Regions from separate parts of the Paenibacillus residui genome, predicted to be linked through region 1. Evidence: a T-box and tRNA genes for the amino acid it is inferred to sense, from the RefSeq annotation. Region 1 holds a T-box; the other holds one or more tRNA genes.
The links. A T-box is a leader RNA that pairs with one kind of tRNA and senses whether it is charged. The one in region 1 lies ahead of ACFQ03_RS08790 (arginine--tRNA ligase), so its partner is inferred to be a tRNA-Arg.
Positions count from the first base shown of each region.

Region 1 (16,384 bases):
TGAGCTGGTAGTCGGTGTACTCCTCATCGACCTGAGCGATGATCTCATCCATGATCGAGTGCTGTTTGGTTTCCGTGTTCATTTCGACCTGCTTGCAAATTTGCGCGGCGAACATTCCCAGCTTATTTTCCAGTTCCTCCAGTGATTCGAAGGAGGTCATGTTCGGGATATCCCGGACAAATTCGGCCATTCCCAGCTCCGACGCCGTCTTGAGGAGGGTGTTCAGGAGATCGAAGCAAATGCAGCGCAAAAAAGCTAATGACAGCTTCTGCGACTTGATGTTGGCAAAGATTGTACGGATCATTTGTATCGCGACGGTTTCGTTGCCGTGCCTCAAGCTTTGGACCAGCTTGAGCAGCGCATCCTTCGGAATCCAGTAGGTTGAATGCGGAGTATCGGAGAGCTTCTCGAAGTAAGTCGTGCTGCCCTTGCCGCTGGCCATGCGGTATTCCAGCGCCGAGGAGGCTTCAATATAGGATTGGTTCAGCATCCCGGGGCTCGAATAGCACTTGCCGATCCCGAAGGACGGAATCAGATGCGAGTTCTCCATCACGATAGCACGTAAGGCTTCCACGATCCGCTCGATCCGCCGATTCGGCGAATGGCCGTGATCTGTTGTTCCAGCCATGCAGATAATGAGTGCAATTTGATCGGACTGCGGCAGCTCAACGCCATAAACCAGCGTTTTATATTCGGGAATACTCACTTCCGTCAGCAGATGGATAATTTTCTGGCGATCCTGGAATGGCTCCGATAAGCCGGGATATTCGTCCCAAGCCATGGAAATGACGAAGTAACGGTCACCAACCAATTGCACGCCGAACATCTTCAAGAGCTGCCCCGCTTGCTGTTCCTCAGGCAACCCGTGCGTCAACAGCATAAGCAAAAACTGGTTCCTGGCATAGGGCTCCTGAAGATCGACACGGGTACTGTAGTTATGCAGCATCTGGCGAATCCAATCCAGTTCATTGGGGGATTTCGTCAGAGCGGGGGCGGTGGAGTCCGCCTTCAGCTTGGCAAATTCCAGCAAATCGTGAATAGGGTGATACTGCCTCTTGGCGAGGAGAACGGCTGCGAATGTCCCGACCAAGACAACGATGGCAAAGGCAAGCAAAAAGAAGGTCTGGATATGGAAAACATGACTGAAAAATTGGTCGCTCGGTATAGCGGTCACGTAGGTCCAGTCATTGAAGCTCGACTTGACGGCCACAACAGAGTGCGATTGGTTGTTCAGCTTCAAGCTGTGGGTGCCCGGGCTTAATTCCGGGAGGACGTGCAGTTCTTCCGTTGGTATGGGAGCACCGTGGTTATTTCGGGCAAGCACTCGGCCGTCCTGGTCAAATATGTAGCTATTCCCTTTAAAATCATTAAGGATGGAGTCCATCAGTCCCGTAAGCCGGGATTCCTCCATTAAATACAGGACTGTGCCATGTGGATAAGAATGGTTCGGCATGATCGGAACCAGATAAGCCAGCAATGATTTTTCAAGATGCACGTTGGTGTTTACTGAACCCGCCGGGCGTACTACCGGGTAAGCGACATTATTCAGATCGTCGATGATCTCTTCCTTGCTCCAGTCCTTGAATGAATAGGATTGATCGAACAGCACATCAAGATTCGTCAGGCCGCGGGATGAGTAGATAACGTTATCTTTGCGGAAATACAAGAAGATTTCTTCCAGGATCGAGCTGTTCGCTTTATACTTCTCGAGGGTTAGAATGGCGTCGCGGGAATAATAAGGATGGCTGACCATATATGGAGTCAGTCGTTCATCGTAAGCCATCCGGGTTGCAATATCCCGAAGCTCGGTCATACGCGCATCGATGTTGTGCTTGACCTGGTTCAACTGGTTGACAAAAGAATGCTCGATCTCGGCGCGTAAATTTTGGACGGCATTATGGTAGATGAAGAAGGTAAGTATAATTAGAGGAATAAGAAAGATTAAGAGATAGGACCAAATGTACTGCAGCAGCAGTTTGGACTTAAAGTTACTCCAACTCATTAGGCACCTCCCCATTCTTTTGAAAGCCGGGAAATGTTACGCCTACAAGCAGATACGGATAACCCCAGATAGAGGTACGGTCAACAGTATGATATTACCAGTATAGATAATTAAAGGAATGGGGGCAATGGGAAACCTTCGTACAGACAACTGCTCAAGATATATCATTCAACAGGAGACTCTTGCGGGACAGGGATGATTAGAGTCACCCTCGTTCCCGCTCCTTTCTTGCTTTTCACTTCCACTCTTCCTCCCATTCCTCTAAGAATGCTGTAGCTGTACATCGTTCCAAGACCGGTTCCCTTCTCCTTCGTGGAATAGAACGGCATACCCAGTCTGTCTATTTCCTCCTGAGTCATTCCGACCCCTTGATCAGTAATATCTATGACGAGTTCGTTCTTCCTCTTCTCAGCGTTAATCTGGAGAACGCCGCCGTCCTCCATGGCTTCAATTCCGTTTTTCATAATATTGATAAAACATTGCTTTATTTTGGCCAGGTCGGCCACCAAATGAAGACCAGGCGGGATCAAGCTGTGAATTTCAACCTTGTTAAGGTTGGCATAGGGAGACATGGTCCTCGTGACTTGCGCGATGACTTTCCCCAGTTCAAGCGGTTCGGTGATATCGGGGTCAGGCTTCGCAATGGACAAATACTGGGTAATGATCGATAGAGCTCTTTCGAGTTCCTGTTTCATCAGCTGCTGATACTCCCGGTTTTGCTGTTCCGTCCCCCGATTTTCGATCAATAGCTGCAGGAAACCGTTCACTACCGTCAGAGGGTTTCGGATCTCATGTGCAATGGAGGCGGTAAGATTGCCGAATAAGGACAGCTTCTCTGCTTGCCGAATCTCTTTTTTCAGACGGGATTTCTCTATCAGATTTTCAAGTAAGTAGACAGACATCCATATAGTAATCAGGTTAATGGCGATGTACTCAAGGAAAAACCGTACATAGATTTCTGATTGTCCCAAGGTGGCCATAGAGGAGATGCTGACGATTATGGAATAGAACAGCGTAAAGAAAGTAGCTATTGCCATTTTCTTGCGTATGGGAAAAGAGTCGCGAAAAGGCCCCGCAATCATCAAGCCAAGCATAAGAATACAGGCTACCTCGATAGAAGCATAGAATCCGCCGCCTCCTAAGAGATACCGGTAAAGCAGATGCACTGCCGTAATAATAACCAGATTGCGATACCCGCTGTAGAAAAAGCACAAGATGACCGGAATGAACCGCAAATCAAAGAAAAATCCCGAATAAATGTGGATAGGGAAGGTCATACATAGAAGATTGGTCGCGGAAAACAGGAACAGGCTTATGAACGATTTGTATTTTTCTTTTTCTCTATCCAGACATAAGACTTGATAAAGAAATATGGAAATAAGGACAATAAAGGCGTTTAACAATAATGTATGGATATTAATCATATCAATCCGCCGCCCTTTGTCTTAGAATAAGTAATTCAGTGAAAAGCGAAACCGTATCGCTTCCTGAGAACGATTAACACTCGGGGCGGGTGGCCGCCGATGCTCCGCCAATCCTGCCATCCAACATCCGACTATTAAACAGTAGTATTAATTTCAATATAGCTCTGTAAAAATCCTGCAAAAAGTGAGGATGACCGAGCAAATTTGACCTTTGTAAATGCTGGAAATAATGAATCATTAACTAAACATACGAATAGGTATGGTTATGGTTGCTTAGCTGCAGGTTGAAGCGATTCGTGATATATTACAAAAAAAAGAAAACAGCTTGACACAACGGCAAATTCAAGGATATTATAGACCCAATAAGTCTGTGATGAGGTGAGGTGCTTCCATGAAATTTACAAAAGCGACGAATTACGCCCTGCACACCATGCTCATGCTCGTTGCCGCTTCTCCGGTCAAGCCGGTAGGGGTTCAGCAACTGGCGGAGTCCCAAGGCGTTTCACCGACCTATCTATCCAAAATATTGACGAGACTCGTAAAAGCGGGGATGATCGAATCGATTTCCGGCGCTAATGGCGGCTACCGGTTATCCCGCAACAAAGACGACATTACTTTTCTGGATATTATCCACGCTATTGAGGGCACCGCCTCCATGTTTGAATGTGGTTTCGTCCACAGCGACGAGTGCTTGATACAAGCGGTCATGAAGGAAGCCGAAGAGAAGATGGAGTCGCATCTTAGAGAAACGAAATTAGCCGATCTGGCCCAGAAGCAGTTGAAAGGATTAAGGTGAGCTTTTTATATTTTTAGGAAAGATGGTGTTTCGTTGAGGTAAAGCATGTTTTCTTGTTCTTATTACAGACATTAAGAGTCTCTAATATCTTCGAATTCAATAAGAAAGGATGAATTTCATGACGATTTACGATTGCGCGATTATCGGAGGAGGTCCTGCAGGCTTGAATGCGGCCCTAGTGCTAGGCAGGGCAAGAAGAAGTGTGGCTTTGATCGATAACAATCAGCCCAGGAATGCCGTTACGCATGCGTCTCACGGCTTTATTACGAGAGACGGCGTAACTCCGGCCGAATTCCGCCGCATTGCTTATGAGGAGGTGCTCCGTTACCCTACTGTCGAACATTTACCAATCGAGGTGGCCTCGGTGGGCAGGATCGAATCCGGATTTGAAATATGCGATTTGTCAGGACAGCGTGTTCAAGCACGAAAGCTGATCTTGGCAACAGGCGTGAAAGAAGTTTTTCCGGAGATCGAAGGCTTCTATCCGCTATACGGAAAGAGTTTGTTCAATTGTCCCTATTGTGACGGCTGGGAGCTGCGGGACCAACCGCTCGCCGTCGTTTCCGAATATCCGGACGTCTTTCATAAAGCCAAATTGCTCCTCAGTTGGAGCAAGGATTTGATCGTCTGCACGAACGGGAAGGCTACCTTGTCGGATGAGCAGAAACAACGGCTTCAATCCTGGGGAATCGCGATCATGGAGCAGCCTATTATGTCGTTCATCGGGCACAACGGGCGGCTTGAGCGTATTCGATTCGCTGATGGGACCGAAATTCCGAGAACCGGCGGCTTCGTATCCCCCAAATTTGTTCAAAGCGCGCCATTCGTTGAGCAATTGGGCTGTGAAAGGACGGATATGGGCGGGATCAAGACGGATAAGGGGGGAAGAACCTCGGTTCCCGGACTCTATGCCGCCGGTGATGCCTCATACATCGGACCCTCCCAAGTAGTGTTCGCCGCAGCTGACGGCAGCCGAACCGCCATGAGTGTCCATATGGATTTGACGGAGGAAGAATACGGATAAAATGAAATAAATCCGTACGAGGCCTTTATTTGTAACTCTTGCGCTTGGAGAATAAGCTTTGTAGATAATCCCTTGTCAGAAATAAGAAATTTGTCTTTTGCAAACAAACGTTCTATTATAGTAGTAATTGCCGTATTTGAACATAAAGTTCATAATTTAGACGATTACGATTTTACCCTGTTTAGAATCGGCGAAAGGGGCTTATCATGGAGTGTACTTGGTTTGGTCTTGATGAAATAAATTCTAATGAAATTAAATATGTGTCATGATCGCCGAATATCAAAACCAGTTGATAATTATACGGAATAAGCTACGTCAACAATGGGAATTGCCTGGGGGTAAGAGGGAAAAGAATGAAGATTTAATTCAAGCTGCAAGTAGAGAATTATATGAAGAAACAGGGGCGGTACAATTTGAATTAACACCGTTTGCAGTATATTTGATGAATGGTAGTTATGGCATGATGTTCTTCGTCAAAGTTACCGAATTATACGAATTACCGAGCTATGAGATTGAAGAAATTAGGTTAGTTGCTCAACTACCGGAAAACTTATTATATGGACCGGTATATTACGACATGTATGCAAAATGGCTGGATGCAAAAAAACTGAAATTAAGGTCATATGTAATTAATTATAATGACTCAGTACCGATTAACTAAGGACTTCCTCTACACGATATTGAACTTGATTTGGAAAGAAGTGAGGACTTTCCGCGCTATAAAGTATCTGCTACCTTGAAAATCTGTTTTCAATTTCTGCTGGTGCCGTGCAAACGGATTTTCTAAACTGGAATAAGGATGCAATAGAACTCCATGCTGAAAAAGGTTAGAATTGAGTCTAAAGATGGAAATAAGTTCCTGATTGGTCAGGAGCGGAGGTGATGCTCTTATGAACAAGCATTACAGCTTCAAGCCCAAGGAAACCGAAAATATCATTAACCGTTTTGGCCAAGAGTTCTATGCGAAAGTTCTTAGGGATATCGAAGAATATGCAGACAAGTGGAGGCTGACCTCTTTTCAGTTTATCCCTTCCTATTCCGCAAACTTGATCTTTAGATGCTGCTCGGAAACCTTCGGGAATGCAGTGCTTAAATTAGGCAACCCTGCTTTTCGAGAAATCTTTACGGAGTATAGCACTTTATGTGAATATAACGGCGGACGATTTTGCAAAGCGTTTGATGCCGATATTGACAACGGCGTCATCCTTGAAGAGGATGTGCGTCCGGGAATTCCTTTAAGGAAAGAGAGCTCACTGGATAAGAGACTAGCTGTATTCTGCTCAATATATAAAGGCTTGCACATTATGCCCGCCAATGCGGAAATATACCCGACTTACCTAGAGTGGGTCGGCAGGATCACAGAATACATGAGCACGCGGCATGATTGTAAAGAATTGTATGGTTATATGAAAAAAGCAAAAGAGATCTGCTTATCGGTTTCCTCGATATACTCACAACAGATGCTGCTTCATGGAGATTTGCACCACGATAATCTGTTGCTCGGCCGGGACGGACAATATTTCATTATCGATCCTAAAGGCGTAATAGGCGATCCCGTATTTGATGTTCCGCGGTTTATATTAAATGAATTCGGCGATGAAATCACTCCGGAATTGTTTAAGAAAATTAACGATATCATAGGCATACTGGAACAAAACCTTAACCTTCCAAATGAAATTATAAGGCAGTGCCTTTATGTGGAGACGGCAATGGGTGTCTGCTGGAGCGCGGAAGACAGCTCAATCCCTGAAAAATATCCGAAGCTTATTAAAGACGTTGCTTTCGCAGAAAGCCTTCTGACCGGTTGATGACAAGGCGAACCACACGGTTCGAGCTTGTGGACGGGAGATTGACTTTATTAAGGTTTAGATATACTATTTTACAAAATATCACAAAATTTAATGACCGGGAGAGTACCTGTTGACTCGAGTCAAAGAGAGCCGGAAGAGGTGAGAGCCGGTACGGAGTGAGCAGGGAAACGGACCCGCGAGAATGGCTTCTGAATGGTAAGTAGGAAGTCACGGCCAAGACCGTTATCTTATGGAGTGGTTAAACGACACGTTTAACAACAAGAGTGGTACCGCGAACGCATAAGCCTTCGTCTCTTTTATAGGGATGGAGGCTTTATTTTTAGTTTAGGAGGAGGGTTTTAAATGTTGATCAGTCAGCAGCTTCAAAACAGCATCGAAAAGTCGGTAAGGAGTCTTTTGGACGAAGCCGGTCTCGACTACAGCGATGACGTAAACATTTATGTCGAACAGCCTGCTCATCTGGAACATGGAGATTATTCAACGAACGTTGCGATGCAGCTTGCCAAAAGTTTACGTAAAGCACCCCTGCAAATTGCAAACATGTTGAAAATCAAGCTGGAAGAGGAAGGGAATATCGAGAACCTGTTTCATCGCGTCGAGGTCGCTCCTCCGGGATTTATCAATATGCATATCGATTGGAAGGAATGGGCTCACCGCGAATTCACCCTGCCTCTGAATAATGGTGAGAAGGTCATTGTTGAACATACTTCCATCAATCCGAACAAATCCGCCCACATCGGTCACCTGAGAAATTCTTGCATTGGCGATACCCTTGTACGACTCTTGAAAAGAGTCGGGTTTAATGTCGAAGTGCATAATTATATCGATGACCTGGGGAATCAGCTTGCCGATACGGTTGTAGGTATTTTGAATGTTCCCCATAAGAAAGAGCACTCGCGTTTTGGCGACTTCTGCTGGGATATTTACTCGGAGGTTAATAGAGAGTATGAAAAAAATACCCCATTGCTGGAACAAAGGACTAAAGTGCTTCATTCTCTGGAAGAGGGGAATGGGAACTTATCCTGGATCGGATTCCTTATAGCTGAACGGATTGTACGCGAACACCTCGAAGAGATGAGCGAGTTTGGCATTCACTATGATTTATTGGTCTGGGAGAGCCATATTGTCAGGGGTGGGTTCTGGGCGGCGGCATTCGGCTTACTGCAGCAGACGGCGCAGTTTTACCGGGAAACTTCCGGCAAGCTGGAGGGATGCTGGGTATTAAAACAGCCCTCGTCCGAAACGGAAGCTAAAGAGTCCGAACACAGTATGGACAAAGTTTTGGTCCGTTCCAACGGCATTTTGACCTATACCGCTAAAGATATCGCTTATCATCTATGGAAGTTCGGGCTGCTGGAAAAGGACTTCTTGTATAAACGCTTTTCGGAAGAACTGTGGACGACGAATGGTCATGGAATCCATTCCTCCTTTGGCAAAGCAGATATCGTCATCAATGTAATCGACCATAGACAAGAATATCCCCAGGCCATGGTGAAACAAGCTCTTGAAATCCTGGGGTACACCCAACAAGCCGAGAAGCTTCGTCATGTCAGCTATGGTGTGGTTTCATTAAGTCCGGGGGCCGCGAAGGAACTAGGCATAGATACATCGGATGGCAAAGCCTCTTATGCTATGTCGGGAAGACAAGGAATAGGGATCAAGATCTCCGATTTACTTGATCTTATGGAAGAGATCATTGATAACAAACGTTCGGATAAAACCGGGCTAGCGAGCCGGATGATCGCCGCTGCCGCCATCCGTTACTATCTTCTTCGGTTCAGCTTGTTGACCGAGGTTGTTTTTGACATGCAGCAGGCGACAGAAGTAACCGGAAATACGGGTGTCTACTTGATGTACTCTTACGCTCGCGCAGTTAGCCTCCTAAATAAAGCAGAACGCGAATTGAATATGCAACCGATGGTTCCGGAAGAGATCCGTCCTATGGAGCAGGCGGAATACTCATTAATCAGACATATCGCTGCTTGGCAGGATACGCTATATGCAGCCAGTAAGGAACTGTCTCCAAACATGATATGTAATTACGCTCATGAGCTGGCTACCTTGTTCAACAATTTCTATGTCGCTTGCCCTATAATAAAGGCGGATAGCGATAAACAAGCGCTCAGGCTTTGGCTCACCTGCAAATTCAAAGAAACCATCGGCGACGCATTAACGGTTCTCGGTCTTCCTGCACCTGAGCGTATGTGAACTACGGATGAATATGAAATGTTTGATGGAGGGGACATAATGCTCAAAATTACATTGCGTGGGACACCTTATGAAATTGGCTTCCAGCACGGTCAATCACTAAAGCCTTTGGTAAATGGAATTGTCGGTTATTTGCTGCATTCGGATCAGAATTGGCAAGAGAAAGAGATACAAGAAACGATCAATCGACTGAATGAATTGGCTCCTGAATTGTTGGCGGAAATGAAAGCTCCGAAGGATATAAACGACACCTTGCCCTCGAAGATTTGCTGTCCCAAAGCCAGTTGTCCGAACAAACCATGAAGACCATACTAAGCCACAAAGAAGGTGATTACCCAGTATGTCGAAAGACTACCCAGGTCAGTTTTATGGCTTTTCCAGAGCAACTAACGCTCAAAGTGTCCGACGGAAAACCGACTCCTGAAGGCTACCAAGACTTCATACTTACTTTATGACAAACTAATCATTAAAAAAAATCATGAATTATCCCGATACCCCTGAGTGGAGGAGCAAGGAGAGTGTAAGAAGAGCAGAGTGTTTGCGAAAAAACTGTTTCGAACAGGATAGTTTAATTATGTTCAATCTTTACTATCTGAAGAATTCGGGGAAGAAGTAAAATGATAGGAAAGGATAGGATCACGGACAGAAGTAAAGGAAGGTAGGATGTGAATGAGTGATGTTCAAGCGCAATCGATACTCGTTCAGTTGAAGAATCAAGGAATTCTTCAACCGGCATGTATTTTGGACCGGGAAATGTCGGGTACGACTGCGGGCAAAGTATACACTGTCGGCTTTCGTGACGAACCGTTATATGTTCTGAAAATCGATGGTCCTAAGCACGTAGAATTAGTGGCAAGCTTTCTTCAAACCTACGCAGGATTGATTTTTCCCAAGCTTTATTTTGTCGATCCGGCTCATCAATTCTTCGTCTATGAGTATATTCAAGGAACCGCCAATAAAGAGATGGGGTCCAAATCAGAATGGCTGTCCGCCTTGGCGGAGTCGCTCATAAATCGATATCAACGCGACAGTGCTGACCAAGGTTGGGGGTGGCTGGATGAGCCTCTTGCCGACTCATGGCCGTCGTTCCTGCAGCAGCGAATCTTGGAAGCTCGTGATCAAATAGGAGGCTTGCTGCCACAAGACGACCATGATTGGGTTAAGCAGCTTCCTGAAGCCATATACCGATCGGACAATCTGCAGGCATATTTGCTGCACGGGGACTGTGGGGTTCATAATTTTATTTTTGATTCGTCCGTACTGAGAGGCGTCATCGACCCAGCGCCAATGGTCGGACCTCCGCATTATGATTTTCTCTTCGCCTTTTGCTCGTCTCCCGACGACTTGACTATGGATACACTTCGGCAAGCGGCCCGTACCTTACACCCTTCCTTGTGGCAGTGGGATAATCACCGGTCGTTGGTGGAAGAGGTGCTGGTTCAGCTTTATTGTAGAATTGCGACATGCTTAAAGTACCATTCTTCACATTTGCCAGAATATTTGGAAGCTTGGGCTTATTGGAGCAAGCTGAGGAACGAGGCGATTACATGATCATCGCTACTTATAATATATGGAACGACGAAAGAACGCTAAGCAGCAGACTGGCCGCCCTCTGCGAAGAAATCGGTTCGGTTCATGCGGATGTTATCTCTTTGCAGGAGGCTGCCGCACAGACCCCCGGTTATTCGTCAAAACCGATTGCTGCCTATATCGCTGAACAGACGGGATATCCCTATGTCACCTTTCAGGCGTATCCGGATCTGGAAGATGCCGGGGAAGGTCTGGCGATACTAAGTAAACACCCTTTTGTGATGGAAAAAGCGATTTGGGATAGCGATTCGAATCCTTCGGTTTATTGCGCTCACCGGGCTATCCTGCAGGTCAATTCGGTTCGCATCGGCATAACGAATGTTCACCTGGACTGGAGGTGTGTGCTCACCCGAGAAGTTCAAATATGCGCTGTACTGGATTGGATCGACTCTATGGCCGAAATGGACACTGTGGAGTGGTTATGCGGTGATTTCAATGATTTGCCCGATTCTAGTATCCATAGGCTTCTGCAGGGGCGCCAATCGCTGAATGGCCGTGCCGCTAAATGGCTGGATCTCGCCGAATATGAGCAATGGCGAACAGGATTGCAGGCTCAACCAACCCTCGATTTTGCCCGAAATCCTCGCTGGAACGGCCTTCATACACTGCAAATGCCTGCTCGTGTGGATTGGATTATGCTGAGGCAGGACCCGCAGTATCAAGATCCGGAGCCCGTGGTCAGAAGCCTGCGCCTTTTCGGAACAGAGCCAACACCGATAGCGAACAAAGTTCCAAGCGATCACTATGGTGTTGTGGCCGAGCTTATTTTTTCGTGAATCTATTTCGGGCGGTAACTATTTATACTAAAAATCGCCTAGGTAACCCAATTACTTATTCCCTCGATGTGATTCCGACGATGTAACTGGATTTTATGCAGGTAAATTCTATTGAATGGTAGAAAGCCGCTAGACTAACTGGAAAAACTACATTTAAAATGGAATACTTCGTCCTATATCATCATTTTTAGGAAATATAGATGGAGGATTTCCAGTTAGTTTTCATTTTTTTCCCTTAAGGAGACAAAATAACTGGATGAAATCCATTTAGCGTCCATGCCGGTACAAAAAATGCAGGATATGGCGAGCTATTTACAATTCGGGTGACGTTCTCCAGCATTAAACCAACTGGTAAACGAATTATATAGTAGTAATTGAATAGGGGGGGAGATTATGACTAATTCTATTGAAATTCGTCAAATGACTGAATCGGACGTAGAGCTTGTGTATCAAGTTTTCACAGAACATGGTGTCGGAAAGTCCAGGGATTACATCCAGAGATGTTGGGAACAGAATGTAACAGGGGAAAGAATTACTTTACTAGCCTTTTACCAACAGCAGTTCGCGGGAAGCTTACATCTTCTTACTACCTCACATTACCCTTACTTTGTTGAAAATGGCATACCGGAAATAAATGATTTCAATGTTATTCCTCCATTTCGAAATCGGGGGATAGGAAATGCATTAATGGAAGCCATCGAGAACATTGCATTTGAGAAATATGGAATCGCTGGAATCGGCGTCGGACTCTATCAAAGTTATGGCAGTGCACAGCGTATGTATGCAAAAAGGGGATATATACCCGACGGCAGGGGAGTGGCGTATCAGCAACAACCGGTAACTCCCGGTTCCATGGTTCGTGTGGATGATGATTTGAATCTGTATTTCACTAAAGTTAAACTCTAACGTTGTCAGAGAATATCAAGAGCTTCCTTGAACAAAATAAGCCGCGTCAGCGGCTTATTTTGTTTCAAGACGAGAAAACCTCAAACACCAAATCCCACGACGCGTAAAAACCCCTTGAACCGATTACCACTATATGGTAAAGTATAGAGAACGTATGTTTGTGGATGATTGTAATTTAATGGTGGAGACACGAGGAGGAATTTTACGATCCTGAAGTATAGTAAAGAGCAGCTGGCATTATACTTTCCAATTGAAAAATATAACGTCTTAAAGGAGCTGAATCGGGATGCCGTATATTCAATGCAACAACATCGAAATGTATTATGAAAAGATGGGGATCGGAAGTCCGATAGTGTTTTTACATAGTGGATTTTCTCGGGGAATATTGGCTTTTGCCAGTCAAATACTCGACTTCCAACGCAAGTATACTTGCTATTTTCCGGATTTCAGAGGGCACGGCAGAACGAGGAGCAGCAGTCTTGAGTGGAGTACTCCCCAGCATGCAGACGATATTTTTGCATTTATGGACCAGCTTCAGATTCAACAGACCCATTTCATCGGTTACGGCATGGGTGGAGGAGTGGCACTACATTGCGCTGTTAATCAGCCCGAAAGAGTGGCATCATTAACTTCTATCGGTCAAAGCGGCTTTGTTGCATCCATGGGATCGGAAGAGTTTGAGCCGGAACGGCTGTTGCAAAACAAAAACTATGATTTCATTAAATCGATGGAAGAAAGACATTTTGATGCGCATCAAGGAAATTGGCAGGAGTTTCTTAGGCAGAAAATAAAGGATTGGCGAACCTATCCCAATCTGACGGACGATCAATTAAGAAGTATAAGCTGTCCCGCTTTGTTTATCGCAGGGGAGTATGATGAGTTCGCTCCAGAAGAGGATCTAAAACGGGTGACAAATCTAATCCCTGACTCCCGTTATGTTATCGTACCCGGTAGAAGCCATAAAACTCATATGAATAGGGAAGATCCTGCATTTGTAAACGATACCATTCTTGATTTTTTGGAAAAGAACAGCGGATAGGGGGAGTATAATGCCATATGTAAAGGTCAATGATTTGGAAATGTTTTACGAGAAGATGGGGCATGGAGAGAATCTCATTTTTTTGCACAGCGGTTATTCTCGCGGAATATTGGCTTTTGCTAGTCAAATATTGGATTTTCAAAAAAAATACACCTGCTACTTCCCGGATTTCAGAGGGCATGGCAGAACAAGATGCGAAAGCCTTGAATGGTCTACGCCGCAAATTGCAGATGACGTGATAGAATTTATGGGGCAATTGAATATGGATGCCGCGCATTTGGTTGGCTACAGCTTGGGAGCCAATGTCGGGCTTTACCTTGCCGTTAATCATCCGGAGAGAGTCATTACGCTTACTACAATAGGTACAAGTGGATTTTGCGATCCGACAGGGGTCGAAGAATTTGAGCCGGAATGGCTAATAGATAAAGGGATGCAAACTACAATCGACCAAATGATGGAAAGACACAGCGAAGCACATAAAGGGAATTGGCAAGAATTCATGAAACAATCGGCTGAAGATTGGCGTCTTTACCCGCAGCTTACAACGGAACAGCTTGGAAGTATTCAATGTCCATGCCTGTTTATTTCGGGGGAGCATGATCCATTTGTTGACGAGGAAAGGGTTAAATATTTGAGCTCCCTTGTCAAAGGATCAAAATATTTAGTTGTCTCGGGAGGAAGCCATAGACCGCATATGACAAGGGAAAACCCAACTTTGGTAAATGATTCGATCCTTCAGTTGCTGGAGCAAAGCCGGGACGATTTGAAGGAAGCCAGATAATGAACGGGTGCAGCTGCAAAATTGATTTATTAAAACACGCTACGTACTAATCCTCCATCTATACGTAACGCGGAACCATTAATGGCAGAAGAAAGAGGACTACTTAAGAAGGTGACGAGATGTGCAATTTCTTCTGGTCGAATAAGCCTTTGAATAATGGAGGTTGGCCGGTTCTCTTTCATAAATCGCTTTTCAGCTTCTTCCATTGTTAATTTCTCATTAGGATAAAGCTGATTTAACATCGTTTCCACTCCTTCAGTTAAAGTGGAACCAGGCATAACCGTATTGACAGTCACATTCGTTCCTTTAGTCAACTCGGCTAAACTGCGGGAGAGCGAGAGCTGCATCGTTTTGGTCGCACTATAATGAGCCATTTCCAGAGATGGCATAATCGCTGCTTCACTGGCGATAAAGATGACTCTGCCTTCCTTTTTCTGAATCATTTGTTTCAGGTACCGGCGGGTAAGTCGAACACCGCTCATGATGTTGGTTTCAAACAGCTTGAACCAATCTTCATCAGGGATATCAAAATATTCGACAGGCTCAAAAATTCCCAAGTTGTTAATAAGAATGTCTACTTCAGAGTGCTTCTCAATAACCTGTCGGCATCCTTGTTCTGTCCCTAGATCAGCTACAACTGACTGAAGGTTAGCGTCAGGAAACTTTGTTTGAATTTCTTCTACCGTTTGATTAACTTTTTCTTCACGACGTCCGTTAATAAGCACAGCGGCACCTTCCGCTACTAATGACAAGGCGATCGCTTTTCCGATTCCTGATGTAGACCCAGTAACCAATGCGTTTTTCCTTTTAAATATAGTTGCATGCAGGATCCTCCCAGATTCGTGTTTTTAACACGGGCAGCTAATGGAACGTCAACAGTTGTAGCGCTGGCAGAAATAGTATTACCAACAATAAGAAAATCATAATCAAAAGCAATAAAGATTTGCGCGAAATACCAGTTTACGCATAATGTCCGCCGATTGACGGCGTAAGTTGTCCTGCTGGTGACGGTCATTCTGTCCGATCTAGGCGTGTGACAATAGAAAAAGAGCAAAAAGAACAGATTTTTATCATGGATTTCACTTTTAATCCGGAGTATACGGATCAATTGATTGTTGTTTATTTGGATGCTAACGAAAATATTCTGACTATTAGCCATGAAAGTTAAAGCTTATATTCAAAAAGACAGGTTAAGGTTCGATATAAATTAGTTGAAAAAATAGCGAACGGTCGTGATAAGAATGAAAGTTCAGCTCTGTAGAGATACCAAATACTTCTGCGAGAATTTCACGCAAATCCGTGAAATACTTAATCAATTTCAGGCTCAATTTATAACTAGGAAGCAGCAGGAAGATCATATTTTCAAAATATATGATCCCCAGACACAATCAAACTCTAAGAGAATAAAAATAAGGATAGAAAACGAAGAGTCGACACTAGTGTATGTTTACAGTAGAAGTAATCAAGAATCAAATATTGAATTTGAATATTACCAAGTTAAAGACGCACAAATCCTTCCCATCTTTACCTCACTGTACGGTCAAGCAATAACTATTAAAAAAGCAAGGGAAGTATGGTCTAAAGATCATGTTGTCTTTCACTTGGACACAGTTGAAGGTGTCGGAAACATTTTTGAAATTGAGCTTTTACGATCGGACACTACCCCAATAACTGTGGACTTGGAAGGATACAAACAGTTGTTTGAAGGTTATTTATTAGAAAAGATTGAAGGTTCCAATGAAGACCTGGTAAATGGAAAGGAATTTGTAGATGGAAAACTCTAAATACACAGCCCATAACACAGACCTTACCTCTCAAATGGAATACCTCACATCGATTATTCAGATGAATCCTGTGTTGAGTTCTATTTTCAAACAAGCTCCTAAGCTTGAAATAGAACACTATTATATCCTTATTCTTCACTTGAAGAGGCTATTAATACTTGGCCTACAACAGCTACTGCAATCGGGTTGAGAAAAAATGATAATGATACCTGGAGATTGTACGCACCTTTTGGATTAAATGAT
Region 1 is NZ_JBHTIU010000028.1:27,595-43,978, reverse strand. Features, by position in the region: gene ACFQ03_RS08820 (helix-turn-helix domain-containing protein) at 1-2,002, opposite strand, end outside; gene ACFQ03_RS08815 (ATP-binding protein) at 2,167-3,426, opposite strand; gene ACFQ03_RS08810 (Rrf2 family transcriptional regulator) at 3,818-4,222, shown strand; gene ACFQ03_RS08805 (NAD(P)/FAD-dependent oxidoreductase) at 4,341-5,246, shown strand; gene ACFQ03_RS08800 (NUDIX hydrolase) at 5,512-5,907, shown strand; gene ACFQ03_RS08795 (aminoglycoside phosphotransferase family protein) at 6,332-7,054, shown strand; T-box leader at 7,139-7,355, shown strand; gene ACFQ03_RS08790 (arginine--tRNA ligase) at 7,403-9,265, shown strand; gene ACFQ03_RS08785 (hypothetical protein) at 9,305-9,568, shown strand; gene ACFQ03_RS08780 (phosphotransferase) at 9,935-10,816, shown strand; gene ACFQ03_RS08775 (endonuclease/exonuclease/phosphatase family protein) at 10,813-11,631, shown strand; gene ACFQ03_RS08770 (GNAT family N-acetyltransferase) at 12,025-12,537, shown strand; gene ACFQ03_RS08765 (alpha/beta fold hydrolase) at 12,824-13,576, shown strand; gene ACFQ03_RS08760 (alpha/beta fold hydrolase) at 13,587-14,357, shown strand; partial or broken gene ACFQ03_RS08755 (SDR family NAD(P)-dependent oxidoreductase) at 14,387-15,180, opposite strand; gene ACFQ03_RS08750 (CYTH domain-containing protein) at 15,599-16,141, shown strand; gene ACFQ03_RS08745 (nucleotidyltransferase family protein) at 16,328-16,384, shown strand, end outside.

Region 2 (16,384 bases), on a different contig from region 1:
TCAATCCTCTCCTTTTCCACTTGAATTTGCCGATTTGGTAATATAGAAACAAAAAAATATACTTTTCTTAACCATATTTCTGTGAGTAATAGGTATCCACCGAAAAGAATAGTTTGAATTTACCAAATCGGTTACTATATGTGTATTCTAATATTACCATTTTGGTAATGTCAATCATTTTATTTCCGTTTTGGCAAAACTATTTATTACCGTAATGGTAAATGGTAATATTTGAGTACTAACTGATTTCAAAGTGGGGACATTCCAATGAGCGTATTGGGTAATCGAATCAAATCTCTTCGAGACAAGGCAGGACTCTCACAAAAAAGACTGGCCGAATCCTTGGGCATCTCCAATGTTCAGTTATCCAGATATGAAACGGGAGACCGGAAGCCGGACCCGGACACTATAAAGCAAATAGCCGATTTCTTCGATGTCTCTGTCGACTATCTGCTTGGTCGGGATACGCCAACCCAGGATATCCCCGATATTGATGATCCGGAGCTGACGATTCTGTTTAGGGATTTAAAGAACGCTTCCCCGGAAATACGCGAGGAGACTCGCAAATTTCTTGAATTTCTAATGGAGAAGGAGAAAGACCGCAAGCCGGGGGACCGGCAGGGAAAATAACCTGACCAGCGGGAAGCTATGAGGGAATCCATGGCTAAACCGGACAAGCCAGTTACGAGAAGCTATGAAACCCGGTCGCTGTTTTGATTCAAGTAGAGGTGCAGGCTCGTTCGAGCTGCCTGAAACGAAGAATTAGAGGCATGGCAAAATAACAATTACTAAAGGAAAGTTCTGTGCCCAGTAAGGGCTTTCTTTTTCGAAATAAAAAGGAACGTATGTTCTGTATTAAACTGATGACAAGAGGTGATAACGGTGTTATCTCTTTACAAATGCACTCCTTTCGAACAATGGGTCGAACAAATTTGCCGCAAATATCGAATTACCACTCCGGAGCATCTCACCATAGAATATGTGTCATCAAGAATGAATATCTGGGTATATTATCAGCCTTTTCGGAGCAGTCATATTGACCGTGGTCTAGGTATGTACAGCGTAAATGTGGATGCCCGCCTATCTCCTGAGGAGCAGTGGGAGGATTTCCTTCATGAGCTTTGCCATGTCCTGAGGCATTCCGGAAATCAATTCTGCATGCCGGAATCCTTTCTCCAGTGGCAGGAACAGGATGCGAACAGCTTCGTGCCCTATGCGGCCATTCCGTTCTTCATGCTAAACCGGATGGAACTGCCTCCTCATCAGAATGATTTGATAGACTTGATTACACATACGTTCAGAGTCACCAGAGAGCTTGCGCGAAGAAGAGTGGAGCAAATTCAACGTAGAATCCTGCAAACTATACTGCACGAAGAATGGCTTAAACAAGTAGCTTTGGATGAGCGCAAGCTGATTTAGCATGAGTTATTCAGGAATTATTCACAGGTTGGAATGATTTGGATGTAGTTATTTTCAGGGCGGCAGTCAAACGGGTTTATGCTGAAATATTCTGACTTTTCGACGTTTTTCATAGTTTGTTTGCTCTTCAGATTAAGGAATTATACAATAGAAAACGGAAGTCATCAGAACTTATCCACAATCTTATCCACAACATGTTAACAAAGGAATGGATGTTCGATGAATTATCCACATTTCAGAAGTTGGGAGGGACAAGCAGTGGACCATCCGGACCATGTCCGTTGGATGCGCGAAGCTATAACAGAGGCGGAGAAAGCATTGGCCAAAAGAGAAGTTCCCATCGGTGCCGTTATTGTTCATAATGGAGAAATTATTGGCCGGGGGCACAATTTGCGGGAAACCTCACTGGACCCGACTTCTCACGCCGAATTAATCGCGATCCGGCAAGCGAGCGAACATCTGCAGGCCTGGAGGCTGCTGGATTGCTCCCTGTATGTAACATTAGAGCCCTGTCCTATGTGCGCCGGGGCTATTGTCCAGTCAAGAATACCCCATGTCATATATGGAACGGCGGATCCTAAAGCGGGCTGTGCAGGGACATTAATGAATCTGCTGCAGGAGGAAAGGTTTAACCATCAGGTGGAGGTTACCAGCGGAATTCTCATGGAAGAATGTGCTTCTATGCTCACCGACTTCTTCCGCACCTTGCGAAAGAAAAGCCGTTAGACTTATGCTGATTCCGGCGCAACTGTCCGGGATCAGCGGAAATTTTGGAAGGCTGCTCCTCTTCCCATTCCCGGTTATTTATGATATAATGATTTTTGCTTAAGCGCCCGTAGCTCAGCAGGATAGAGCATCAGTTTCCTAAACTGCAGGTCGTACGTTCGAATCGTATCGGGCGCGCCAGTAAGTTAATAAGATATCGAGACGTGGCTCAGCTTGGTAGAGCGCTTGGTTCGGGACCAAGAGGTCGCAGGTTCAAATCCTGTCGTCTCGACCATTACATAAGCATCGGGGACCCAGAATTGGGGGTCCCTTTCTTGTTGTATTTTAGATGCATAACACGAGCTAAAAGGATGAAGTTACCCATGATGCGATACGTAATTCTGGTATTTTTAGGTGCCTGCAGCTTTGGAGTGCTGTCCACCTTCGTCAAGCTGGCCTATCAATCGGGCTTTACCGTCAATCAGGTCGTTGGAAGCCAGACCTTACTGGGGATGCTTACACTGTGGATAATCTTTATCGTCGTTAAAATCAGAAAAAAGGGAGACGCGGTATCACCGGCATCCTTTAAAGAAATACTAATGCTGATGGCCGTCGGAACAACGACCGGTTTGACGGGTGTATTTTATTATGCCGCTTTGCAATATGTACCGGCTTCTTTGGCAATTATTCTGTTGTTTCAATTTTCGTGGATGGGCCTGCTTATCGAGTCACTACTCAACCGGAGGTGGCCGGGCAAAGAAAAGCTGGTCGCCCTACTGATTCTCCTGGCCGGAACGGTGCTCGCCAGCGGGATTCTGGAACAGGGACTGGGCTCTTTTACTTTAGCAGGCGTGGCCTTGGGTTTGGTTGCCGCCCTTATGTATACACTGTTCATTCTATTCAGCGGCCGAACCGCTCCTCATATCCATCCGGCCAAAAGAAGCGCCATCATGCTCACCGGTTCATTTATACTGATCAGCATCATTTTCCCGCCATCTTTTCTGGTCGACGGCTCCTTATGGAACGGACTCATTAAATTTGCGGTTGTTTTGGCCTTGCTCGGCGCCGTAATCCCCCCTTTTTTATTTGCGTTGGGGGTTCCTCATATCGGCGGATCACTGGCTACGATCCTGAGTGCTGCAGAGCTTCCGACCGCAGTTCTTGCTTCCAGCCTTGTCCTTCGGGAAGAGGTTTCGGTGACGAAATGGATCGGCGTACTGATCATATTGGCAGGCATCGCATTGCCGGAATGGATCGCCAGCCTAAGAAGGAAACGCCAGCTCAAGCTTCAGTAAAACGTCTTCGGACGTTTTTTTGTTTTTCCGAGAGAAAATAAAAAGAGCAGAGTCGCACTCTGCTCTAAATCATATCATTGGGTTAAATGGCGGAGCTGACGGGATTCGAACCCGCGGTCTCCTGCGTGACAGGCAGGCATGTTAGGCCTCTACACCACAGCTCCTTGGCAACTACTATAAGAAAGGCACAAGCAATATAATAGCATGTCCTAGAATCAGATGCAAGTACTTTTTAGTAGCTGCCCTTGTTAGTCGGGAATATTCATCCGTGGTATCACGATTCCCTCATCGAAATCCTTCAAGCATCGTAATGAACCATTCCTTCAATCCATTCTTTCTCATCAGGGAACTGCCCGATGAATTTGTCATACAATGGAGGATGCTCCTCTCCCTGCCTCATTCTCGCCGCCAAATACCACCGGGTCAATTCACGGCTTGCCGGAAGCTCCCAATTCCCTTCGGTATAGGGTTCCATGACATCCGCGGCAGTCTTGTAATCATTCCGCAAATAATAAATTTGTCCGATAGACAGTGCCATCCCCGGACCCACCCCGAACGGCTCGTGCATCTGCCCTTCCGGAAGCTGCTCCAGCTCCTTCATTTTATCCAGCACCGTTTGGTAAAGCTGAATGGCATCATCCCAGTATTTTTGCTGCGCTGCAGGATCATTATTTTTTCTGGCCTGATCACCCAGCTGCAGGTTCAGATCAACCGCACGATCATACCAGTTTGGAAAATCCTCAAACAGGCTCAGGCCCCAAATACTGCTTTCCAGACGTGAATATGCAACGTCCAATGCTTCCGGGAGCTCATCCTTTCGGAGATGTAAAATGAACTGCTGTTCAACAAGCAAACGATTGTAAGGCTCCTTCTTACTTAACTGCTGCAGGTGCTTCGCCACTTCCTCCAGAATCTTCGAATCCCCTGTTTGGTTATACATCTTATTTAATTCATTGACCTTGGCCAACACATATTCAGGATGATTCGGCCTCGCCTTTAAGGCTTTTTCTAAAGCTTGGTTCGCATGGGCATTGTTCCCCTTCATGCTTTGATCCAAGTAAGTATAGAAGGTTCTATTCGCCTGATAGTCGTAAAAGGATATGATCAGTACTATAAGGGCCGCGGCCGAAATCATACCCGGAACAAGCCGTCCCCAGGTTTTATCCGTAAGCCAACCCCACAGCTTGCTTCCTTCCAGGCGTAATTCAGTAGTTACAGCGGATGCCATCCCACCCAAACACAGGAACACGAGTGCGGCGATATAGCCATAGCTCATTTCAAAATCAAGCGCGCTATGAAGCAAGATGGACATGGCCACAAGATAATAAAGAATTGATTGATCGGGATCTGTTGTTTTGCTTAAGAACACATTTTTGATATAAAAAATAAACACCAGCAGGAGTAACCCTCCCAGGAAAATAAGCCCGACCAAGCCGGTTTCAACAAGGTATTCAAAGAAATAGCTATGAACCTGCCTCGGAAGATAAGGAGCGCCCTGGTAAGCGGTGAACAGCGCCTCCCAGACCCCGCCGCCTCCGCCGAGAACCGGCCGGTCGGCGAATATTTTCAATGAGTCGGCGAACATCATTAATCTTTCGAGTACACTGTGCTGTTGGAGGTTAATGCTTGCGATCCTCTGGTGCAGCGCTTGCGGGAGCAGATTCCCGACCATTGAACCCTGAGTGATAAGCAGAAGTCCGATTCCCCCTAAGGCTATGAGGCCAACGGGAACAATCCAATTAGACCATTTCCAGCCGGCAAACCGCGCAAGCTTTCTTTCCATCAACGGCGCCAGGTATAGCTGGAGGATGACAATAAGGGCTGCCGCCCCAATCGATACCGGTACGAGCGTCAGCCAGCCTTTCCAGGAAAGAGGATCCAATAGGCTGACCGTATCGGCGGCACCATTCTGTTCATAAGAGGCTTTCATTCGTTTGAGCATTTCGAGTGATATGCTCTTGATCCGGTCCGTAATCAGGAAGGAGGCTGTGAAGCCGATCCCCAAATATATAAAAAAACAGATTTGCCGGACAACGGAGAGGAAAGGCAGCAGCGCCAGCAATATAAGCGGAAGCACCACAATTCCCCCGCGGGATAGAGTTAGCGAGAACGAGAGAGCCAACGGAACCAGCATTAATGCATTCAGTGCAACGATCACCCGGCTGCGGGAGGACATGATAAAATGCAAGCAGCCCAAAAGCAGGGCAATCAGCACAGCCGCATAAGCATTGGCATACTGAAAGACAGCCGTCAGCCTCAAGCCTTGGTCTTCCATGACAGCATCACGAAAATAAGCGTTTCCGAACATGTTTAGAATGCAATAAATGACCACCATATAACCGGAAGTCATAATTCCGAATTGGAGCATCCGGTTCCCCGATTGGCTTCGAGCGAAATAAGCCGCCAGCCCGAATAACATCGCATACATGGCATGAAGCAAAATCTGCTTTCCATTGCTGTAGGGAGATACGGCCACGAATCCGGATAAGAGGTAGGATAAAGGCAAACCCCAAGCTAATAACATTAACGCATCTCTCACGGAGCTGATTTTCCAACGAAAGATCCAATAAAGCGAAATGAGAAAGAAGAATAAGGCTGTCCAAGCTGCCGACCCATAAACATTGACTTCGTATTGAATCAGATAGCCGTTATATAAGCCGGTGCGGAACGGGGCGATGAACAAGAACAATAGAATAAATCCCAGGCCAGTCCAATATATGATTTCATTGGGCTCCGATATTCCCAGGTTTACCGGGAGGCGCTCGGGTTGTTTGGTTAATTTAGTCTTCATCTCTGCTCCTTTATCTTTATGGGCCTGTTTCATCTGGCCCTTCCATGCTGTAATGAATATTACAACCATATAGACTTATTACTTTGGAAAAAGTTTCTATATTTTAAAAAATTAAATGAATAAATTCATTTTGTGTCAGGAAATAGAGCTTTCTAAAATAAAAATGTAAAATTTTTACTTTCGGCTTCTCCCCTTTGCATGTAATACACCGCGGCATGCTATACTATACGAAAAGTATTTTTACGGACCTGGTTATGTGCCTGTTTTTCTTTATCCATTACAAATCGAAAGGTGGGAAAACCCATGCATAAAGCTCAATTACGCACTCTGGGGCAGAAGGTGGAGCTGGCCTATGAAGATCGCGGACAGGGTCATGCCGTAGTCCTGCTGCATGGATTTTGCGGAAGCTCGCAGTATTGGAAGTTCATCGCGCCGGCATTAGAGAACGGCTACCGGCTCATCATTCCGGATTTAAGAGGGCACGGGCAATCTTCCGTTCCGGAAGGCCCGTACTTAATGGAAACTATGGCGGAAGACATTGCTGAACTGTTAGAGCAGCTTGAGATCGAGAAGGCCGTTCTATTCGGGCATTCTATGGGCGGATATGTAACTGCCGCCTTTGCCGGGAAGCATCCGGATAAGCTGGCCGGCTGCGGTCTGATTCACTCTACCGCGCTGCCTGACAATGAAGAAGGTAAGCGGAAGAGATCCGATAATATGGAAGCCATCCGGCAACGGGGAATGAATGCATTTGCAGGGGAATTGATCCCGAAGCTTTTTGCCAAAGCCCATCTGGAGAGCATGAGCCGGGAGGTCGAGAGCATGACGGCAATAGGCCAAGCAACGCATCCGGACGGAGCCATCCGCTCCCTCCAGGGGATGAGGGAACGAACAGACCGCACAATGGTGCTGAGAATGGCCGAAGTGCCCGTACTGTTGGTGGCCGGAGCGGAAGACCAGATTGTCCTTCCGGACAAAACCTTCTCGGTTGAAGGGGACAACATCTCGACATTTCTGCTCGACGGTGCCGCACATATGGGGATGATCGAAGCTCCCTCATTGCTGGCTGATCGAATGAAGGCCTTCCTCTCGCAAATCTACGGATAACCATTAAGCTTAACAGGACCAATCGAAGCCGGTTGGTCTTTGTTTCGGTTAAGTCTAATTCAAACTTTTTACATAGGGCAATCGTTGAAGGATTAGAATGCGATTCATATAGTCCGGCAAAGGATGAGAACGTTGATCAAAATTGAAGATTTATCCAAACAATTTAAAAAAGACGTTTGGGCGATTCGCAACCTAAATTTAACAATCCCAACGGGAATGTTCGGGCTGCTGGGACCGAATGCAGCCGGTAAAACAACTCTGATGCAGATTCTAGCCACTTTGCTGAATCCTACATCAGGTACGGTTCGAATAAACGGCCGTCCCCTGTCCGATGCCGAAGAGATCCGCCAAATAATCGGGTATCTTCCGCAGTTTATCGAAATTTATCCGCATATGACGGGTTATGATTTTCTCGATTATATCGGCGTTATGAAGGGAATGAACGACCCCAGACTAAGGAAGTCTGCTATTGACACTATACTGGAAAAAGTCAATCTACAGACTAAAGCAAAGGATAAGGTCAGAACCTATTCCGGAGGCATGAAGCAGCGGCTGGGGATCGCCCAAGCGCTGCTCGCTTCACCCGAAATTCTGATTGTGGACGAGCCCACTGCCGGTCTTGACCCGGAGGAACGTATCCGTTTTCGGCATTTGTTATCGGAGTTCAGCATTAAGCGAACGGTACTCCTATCGACACATATTGTTTCGGATATTGAAAGCAGCTGCCAGCGGCTTGCCGTAATGAAGCAAGGGGTTCTTGCCTTCGTCGGGTCCCAACGGCAGCTGCAAGCCCGCGCCGAGGGCAAGGTGTGGCAAGTAGAGGTGAAGGAGGAGCAATTCCTCCGGTTGGTTGGGAATCCGGAAATCCAGCTTATTCACTCCCGCCGCATACCGGGAGGAATTCAATGCAAGCTTATTGCCTCCGATTCCCCTACGGCTAATGCTCTCTCGCTCTCCCCTTCCCTGGAAGACGGTTACCTGGCCTTGATCGGCGGTGAGGCCAGTTGAGCAAATGGGTTGGACAGGTAAAGTCTGAAACCAAGGCATTGCTAAGTAAACCAATCCTGTTTCTGCTGCCTCTGCTTTATGGTTTTTGGTTTGCCTTCGAACTGTCGCATATCGCACCTCCCGCCTCCGAGAATCTGTACGCCTACGCTTACCAATTTCACAAGGTTAAGCATGTATTGACTCTCGGGGTGGCATTCATGCTTGGAATTTGGTCCATTCGCTCCGATTTCCACCGGCCCGGATATTCATGGATGGGGAGCTTGCCGGTTTCTATCTGGACTCGGATTACTGCGAAATATACTGTTTATTTAATTTATTTAAGTCTTTTTACTGCAGCTATGGCCATCGTATTTATATATTACGGATGGATTCGTCAGCTTTCCGTCTCTGCAGTGATAGATTACACGCTGCTGTTCGCTCTCCAATATGAAGTGTCCTATGCTGTCACACTGGCACTAGCTATGCTTCTGAGTGCATGGATACCGGGAAGAATTACATATCTGATCGGGTTTTGTGCCTGGATGTTCGGAACCTTCTTCCTGGACGTATTCATCATTAATCGTTATGAGCTGTACCCTCTTACCACTTTCCATCTAAACCAATTTCTCGTTGATTCCCTTCTGGAAAGCGAACTATGGGGACATTCCATCATTGCGGACGAGCTGTGGTATGCCAGAGGTTTCACCCTTTCGGTTACGCTCTTACTGCTGGTCGCTGCTGCAGCTTATCTCACTCTTCATCGGCCCTCTCGCCTCCGGAGATGGTGGTTGGGACTATGTGCGGGGGCTGCTGCCTTAGTCATTCTATGCTTCATTCCATACGGAAAACTATGGATAGACCGCTATAAAGAGTATGAAGCGGCCAGGGAAGATGCAGCTTCTTATGAACAGCTTGTTTCGAAAAATAAGCCCGACGAGTTTAGAATAGGCGAATACCAACTGTCGGTATCCCGTATATCCAACCACCGGATTCAAGTCGATGCCGTCTTAACGATTCCTAATTATGATCAGGAGAAAACGGCCTCCCTGCCATTCGTCTTAAACCGTAATTTGGAAGTCACCCGTGTGCAGTGGAATCATCAATCGGTCGCCTGGGTCCGGGATGGAGACCGGTTCATTCTGGAATCCGTCCGCCCGGATCCGGATCTTGAGTTTCAAACCTTGGAGTTATCTTATAACGGTCCTTTATACGAATGGATGGTTTTATCCGAACGTCCCGCCATCCCGATTTTCCTTTCGGGCAAGAACGCATTTCTTCCGGAGAGCGCCGCGTGGTACCCTTTGCCCGGAGAGCAATTTCGTTATTTTAAAGGTAGAATGGATACGGACAAGCTTTATTTGAATACGGAAGCGGGGCTGGAATATAAAGCTCGTTTTAAAGTCCAATTTCAAGGATTTGACCATCGGCTCTATGGGACTATTCCCGAAACGGAGTCAAGCAAGCCGGGAAACCAACAATTTGAATCAGCAGAAGCAGACGGGCTGACGGCCCTCTCGGGCAGCTTTATAGAAGTAACCGTACCCGAAGAGCCGGTTCGAATCATTACTACGCCCAGCAACAAGCTTGAGGCGGAACGATTTCTTCGGGACTTGTCTAAGCATTTGAACTATTACCGCTCCTGGTTGAATGAACCGCCCAATGGGATTGATCAAATTTTTTATCTATCGTTAGCTAACCAAGGCTACGTTGGGGGTATGGCTAAGGTTACCGGGCATAGCCTCATCCTGTCTGAAACGACGTCCCACAATTTGGATAAGTATCAGCTGGGGAAAACGGTAAATGCCTATCTGTTCGGAGATTTACATATGAATTATTACTCCGAACCGGAAGAGGAACAACCTCACTCCATCGTTGGCCTGATTCGCAATGCCTTCTATTATCTTTATTTACGTGAAGAGATGCATTTCACCCATGAACAGATAGTCAAAGGAAGCTTGGCTGGTGTATACCCGCTGCTTTCCCTAAACCAGGGAACAGATCTGTACGCCATGATCGACCGGGCTATCGCCGAGGGAAAAACAGCGCAGGTTAAATCGCTGTTAAATACCTTTTATCAACGGGGGCTATCTATTCAAAGCCATTCCTCAGAAGCGGATATTCCGGTCATTACCGAACAAGAATGGCTGGAGGAGTGGAACCGGGTAATGCAACCATACTCCGGAGAGGAGAGATAACCGGTGACGGATGAACAATTGGTCGAAAGGATGGCCGACGGGGATCAAGCGGCATTTGAGGTGCTTATCCATCGCTATCATGGACCCCTGCTCGGCTATTTGGAACGGCATCTGTACAATCGGGAAAGAGCGGAAGACTTCGTTCAAGAGACGTTCCTGCGATTAATCCGGCAATTGAAGAAGGGAAGGCTGCCTGAGCAAATCCGCCCCTGGCTGTATCGTGTCGCTCTGAATTTATGCCGCGATTACTGGAAAAGCCTCGGATTTCAGAATGAAAAGCAGCAGATTGCTGAAACGCCGGACAGACGGGATGAAGGGCCTTCCGTCGTCGAAATCTACGAAAGACAGGAAACGCGTAAAGAAATTCTAATGTCACTTCATGAATTAGGCGAGCTTCAGAAGGAAATTATTATCCTAAGGTTCTACCAGGATTTGAAGCTGCATGAAATCTCGGAAATTATGGAGATCCCGCTGTCCACCGTCAAAACCAATTTATATCAAGGATTGAAAAGGCTGCGTTCACGCTTAATCCAAGAAGGTGTGCAGATCCGCCATAAGAAGGAGGGGGAAAATACGTATGCATAAGACGGATTTGAAAGAAATCGATGAGATGATGAATGGGCTGGCAGAGCCGTTATCCAGATATATCGTTAGTTCCCCGAAGCCAGAGGATACACGTCGTCTGATTGCCAATCTGCAGAATGAATTTGACCGACTTAAGGAAGAGCATCAAGCCCTTCAACTGTCCGCCGTCCCGCGCAAAAAGCCGTCATTCATCCGATTGTGCAGGAACCAGCTTCAAGCCTATCATAAATCGTTCTGGGCGGTCAGTGTTGTTGTATTTATTATGATTACTTTGACGACGTGCGGTATGATTGCTAACTACACCTTCGTCCCGCGAAATCTGTTTTCAACTGCCATTCCCTTGTTTATTCTCGTCGGAATGGCCTACAGCTACCGTTCCTGGAATAAGGAAATGAGGACGATCGAGAGCATCCATCCCTTCCCACCGGCGCTGTTAATATTGAGCCGGCTGCTGATCGTCGTCGCTATTAATATTGTGCTGGGACTCTTTGGTACACTTTTTTTGTTATGGACGGTTAAGTCCTTTTCGTTTCTGACCTTCATGTTGTCCTGGTTATCCGTTGTTCTCTTCATGGGAGGGTTGATGGCGTATCTTACGTATCGCAAAGGGATTGCTGCAGGGTTCACCATTTCCATCGCGGCCTTTCTCTTGTTTCATTTCGGCCAGGAATGGCTGCTTATTCATCAGTGGATCGAACTGGGACAGCTAAAAGTCTATTATGGACTATTTCTGATCGCCGGATTGGCTTGCTTCCTTTCGGCCTATCGGCCGCGCAAATTGGATTGGACATCCCGTGAGAGGAATCCGGTATGATTGAACTGAACAAAGTGAAATATCGCCATCCCGACTTCCTGTTGAACATAGACCATCTATATTTATCCCGGGGCATCACTTTGCTCGTTGGGCGGAATGGAGCCGGTAAGACCACTCTGCTCAAGCTGTTGGCGACCGCGCTTTTCCCCAATGAAGGCGAAATTCGTTATTTAAACCATACCGTTAAAGAGGCTCTCCCCCTTATTCGAAGCTGCATCGGATATATGCCTACCGGATTGCAAATGTATGAAGAAATGACACCCTACAAGCTCCTGTCTTATTTAGCCGAGCTCAAAGGATTAGATTCCCGGGAGGAGGTGGAAGCGGTTATCGAGAGATTTCAGTTCCAGCCCCTGAGAAATGTAAAAATAAAGGAGCTTTCGCAAGGCCAGCATCAGCGTCTTGGCATAGCGCAAGCTTTTCTCGGGGACCCTTTGTTCCTTCTATTGGATGAAGCGTTGAATTACCTGGATATACACGAACGGAAGAAGATCATTAGCGAATTAGCGAGGGAATCCGAACGAAAGGCTATAATCGTGTCCACCCACGAATTGAATGAATGGGAATATGCGGCCGACGAAATCGTTTGGATCGATGAGGGTATGCTCTGTTTCCACGGTACCCCTGCCCGATGGACGAAGGACCTCCCTTGGTCGGTCTGGAGCGGAACTATGGACCCTGAACTTCTCCCTAACCTGAATCCGGACAGGATCCTATCGCTTCGCTTAGAAGGGCAGCAGGCCATTATTCGTTCAATAGGACCGGAGCCTCCTGCAGATTCCTTCGTCGATGTTCCACCGAACTTGGAGGACGCTTACTACATTCGCCGCTGGACACGGGAAAAGAACGGCAGATTTTAATAAAGAGTCGGCAGCATTGCCCATTAGGCTCTAAGGAACGATGATCGACGCCCGATAAAGCTCCGAATCCCATTCCACAGTAGCGCCCAATGCTTCAGTAACAAATCTTAAAGGGATATAAATATGTCCGTCTATAATGACGGGGGCGGAATCGAGGCTGACGGATTCCCCATTGACATAAGCTGTTTGGTCATCCGGCCTAAGAATGAGCTGGATATTATCCTTCCAAGCGGTCAACGTCCGAGTTTCATTATCCCATTCGAAATCCGCCTCCAACCGTTCAAATATTCCACGGAATGGAGCCATTGTCGTATTTCCGTTAATATATCCCCGATAATCATGAACATATTGCCCGTTTACAAAAATTTGCACCTGCGGTTGCTCCAGCTTCTGAACGATCCAGGCATTGCTTAACGGCCTTCCTGCCGGACGAACGAACTTGCCGTTCACATATAGGGCTGAGCTTGCTCCGCCATCCATATTCATCGCCTCAACTAAGCCCAAATCCAGTAAAATATGCCCCATTTGCGATAAGGTTGCGGCCGATGTTGTCCCCATTACCATCTTGCCTTCATGGTTAATTCCTACAAAACTCCTGACCGCCGCCAAGCTCGTTATCTTCGGATCATTGAATCCATCGCGTTCCGGATCGATATCTATTCGGCCAGCGGTTATAAGCTTGGGACCTACTCCAATAGCAGAGAGCCAATCACTGCTGCCGCTCTGACCGTTTGTATTTCTCTGAAGAGCCGCCTCTAATTGAATGTCAACCCCGACCTGGAGATGCGGCAATAAGTATTCGATGTTTCCTTTGGCATGACCGATAAAAAGAACAGCCCCATTCTCCGGAATCTGAGCCTCGTCTTCCGTAATTTCGACAATTTTCCCTTCACGAATCACAATCTTGCTACCGCCGGGATAGTCAATATGCTGCTTACCGAATTCGGGGGAGTACCAATTAACCTGGTCATGAGCTTCCGCTCCGAAGTATTTGTTAACACTCCACGGAGTGAAGGAATAAATATTCTGACCCTCGTGGAATACATGAGCTTTCAGTGACATCTCCCAATGCTCAATAACAGCCTTCTTATCCAGGCCTATAGCCAAAGTCTGGTTTATCCCGGAATGAATCGCCCTTCCATCCGCGATCATCAATCCGTTCGGGTACCGGATGCCGGAGTCCTGTTCATATGCGTTGAAAAAAGTCCCGTTAACGGCAGCTATCGCACCGCTTCGCCGAATCATTTGGTCAAACTCTTCCACGTGGCCTATTCCGCCCTCTGCAAGCAATGGTGTTACTTTAATGCCAGGATCCTTTAAGTCCACTTCTATGTATTGAATCGTGAAGGATTTACCTTCATAAATTACCTTGTGCTCGGAATAACTTACGGATTCTTGTTCCGCCGCTTGTACCTCATTGGTGAGAACCATATAACAGATCAAAAACAACGCCCAATATAATAGAAACCGATAGCTTTTCAATTGGCCCCTCCATCTTCTCATCCTTTATACGTTATTTTCATTATATCGGTGCTTCTGCAGCTTGTCAGTATACGGTTTATCTTAATAACCACCTCCGAAAAGTCATACTTTATAATATGAAGTAATACTAAATATTACCCGATGAGCCTGACTCGTTTAATTAACCTTAATTCTCCGCTTCCGCGAAACAACAAAAATCAGAGGTCTCCAGGAGACCTCTGATCGTGACGGTGACTTGTTCGGGATCATTTCAAGCTTCGTATAGCTTCCTTTTGGATAACATGTCTCCGACAATGTCCCGATGTGTTGGAGACACGTCTAACGTGTCTTTGGCACATCCCTCCAGTTTCTATAACGAGCTAAAATAATCGTACACTCGGTTGTTTCGCTGAGAAGTTCAACGGAACCACAACCTCTCTTGTCACCGTCGATTATAGTATGCGGCCGTTATTAATAAATATTCATACTCCAACAATTACCATAACATCAGAGTCTTAAGGGTTTATCTTCTTTGTGCTAATTAACTGCCTTCTCCATGGTTATTGCGGGAATGATTGTGATTTTTGACCTTCTTGGAGCCGGAGAGAGGTTCATTGGCAGGTTCATCATGTCTATCCCGGAACTGCTTATCATCCGGAGAAGGTACGGGTATCGTTTTAGTTTTCGGCAATGGTTTTACCCCCTATTCTTCGTCATGGTTCAAAGCATCTTGATGCCGACGGTCATTGGTATCCTGCTGAATCTGCTGCCGCTGGTGACTATTTACCGCAGTTGTCTCCAGCTTATCGACAACATTCTGCAAATTCTTGTCTTTCCTTGCTGCTTTCGTCATATAATGAACGGCCTCCTCACTTGTTGGTCAGCTCATGTAAAGCCTGAGCACATTCATGAATATGTCTTACGTAATCATCTGCAAGCTGTTGAATCGTTTCGTTACGCTCATCAATGGTTCGATTGTTGATCTCTACATCGACGAGCTCAACCTTTACTTCCCGGGAATCGACATACGTGCACAGAAAGTCAAAAGAATATCCCGTATGCCCTGCAGTATCAATGTGTATACGAAGCGATTGCTCATCTACCCCGTCCCCGACGACATTGGATCGGTCACCATCATTAAGCAGGGTCGGCAGGGTTTCCTGCCAGGCTTCCACCAAAGCCGCTTGATTAACCACTGGAGCTTCGATATTGCTCATTTTATGAACACCTCCATGAGTTTAAAATGCCGAAGCTTCGCCTCTTTTATACAAGGAGTAGTATGTACCATGCTGTTTAGCATCTAACACAACCCTTTTTCGTTTTAATACCGTCTAAATGTCTGGACAAATAAAAAAGCCGCAACCTATTCAGGTTACAGCTTAACTATTTACTATTTGATTAAAATATTGGCGGAGAGGGTGGGATTCGAACCCACGGAAGAGTCACCCCTTCGCTGGTTTTCAAGACCAGAGCCTTAAACCACTCGACCACCTCTCCGAGCGGACGATTCCATACGGAATCCTCCCATTGCCCATTTGGGGACAATGATCATTGTATCACATATAGCAGTGAATTTTCAACGTTACTTTTTGCTAATGACGGCAACATTGTTCATATATGGACGAAGAACTTCCGGAATCACGACACTTCCGTCCTCTTGTTGATAATTCTCAAGAATAGCCGCCACTGTTCTTCCTAACGCTAATCCAGATCCATTCAAAGTATGGACAAATTCAGGCTTTGCCTTGGCATCTCTGCGGAAACGGATATTCGCCCTTCTGGCTTGGAAATCTTCAAAATTACTGCAAGACGAGATCTCCCGGTAAGCTTGGCTGTTAGGCAGCCAGACCTCCAGATCATAAGTTTTCGCTGAGGAGAAACCGAGATCCCCCGTACACAAGTTCATTACCCTATACGGCAGCTGCAGCAATTGCAGAACCTTCTCCGCATTTTCCGTCAGCTTCTCAAGCTCATCGTAAGAGCTTTCCGGCGAGACAAGCTTGACCAATTCCACTTTATTGAACTGGTGCTGGCGAATCAACCCTCTTGTATCTCTACCGGCGGCACCCGCTTCCGAACGGAAGCAAGCACTGTACGCGACAAAATATTTAGGCAGATCTTCCATAGATAGAATTTCATCTCTATGGTAATTAGTAACTGGAACT
Region 2 is NZ_JBHTIU010000078.1:129-16,512, forward strand. Features, by position in the region: gene ACFQ03_RS19510 (helix-turn-helix domain-containing protein) at 268-630, shown strand; gene ACFQ03_RS19515 (ImmA/IrrE family metallo-endopeptidase) at 883-1,419, shown strand; gene tadA (tRNA adenosine(34) deaminase TadA) at 1,678-2,145, shown strand; tRNA gene ACFQ03_RS19525 (tRNA-Arg) at 2,249-2,325, shown strand; tRNA gene ACFQ03_RS19530 (tRNA-Pro) at 2,343-2,419, shown strand; gene ACFQ03_RS19535 (EamA family transporter) at 2,508-3,419, shown strand; tRNA gene ACFQ03_RS19540 (tRNA-Asp) at 3,507-3,583, opposite strand; gene ACFQ03_RS19545 (O-antigen ligase family protein) at 3,718-6,210, opposite strand; gene ACFQ03_RS19550 (alpha/beta fold hydrolase) at 6,514-7,317, shown strand; gene ACFQ03_RS19555 (ABC transporter ATP-binding protein) at 7,450-8,325, shown strand; gene ACFQ03_RS19560 (hypothetical protein) at 8,322-10,499, shown strand; gene ACFQ03_RS19565 (RNA polymerase sigma factor) at 10,503-11,084, shown strand; gene ACFQ03_RS19570 (hypothetical protein) at 11,077-11,898, shown strand; gene ACFQ03_RS19575 (ATP-binding cassette domain-containing protein) at 11,895-12,758, shown strand; gene ACFQ03_RS19580 (stalk domain-containing protein) at 12,789-14,240, opposite strand; gene ACFQ03_RS19585 (small acid-soluble spore protein P) at 14,761-14,910, opposite strand; gene ACFQ03_RS19590 (hypothetical protein) at 14,923-15,072, opposite strand; gene ACFQ03_RS19595 (hypothetical protein) at 15,089-15,436, opposite strand; tRNA gene ACFQ03_RS19600 (tRNA-Ser) at 15,627-15,716, opposite strand; gene serS (serine--tRNA ligase) at 15,802-16,384, opposite strand, start outside.
Region 2: it encodes a tRNA-Arg, which carries the amino acid that the T-box ahead of ACFQ03_RS08790 (arginine--tRNA ligase) is inferred to sense. The anticodon was not compared.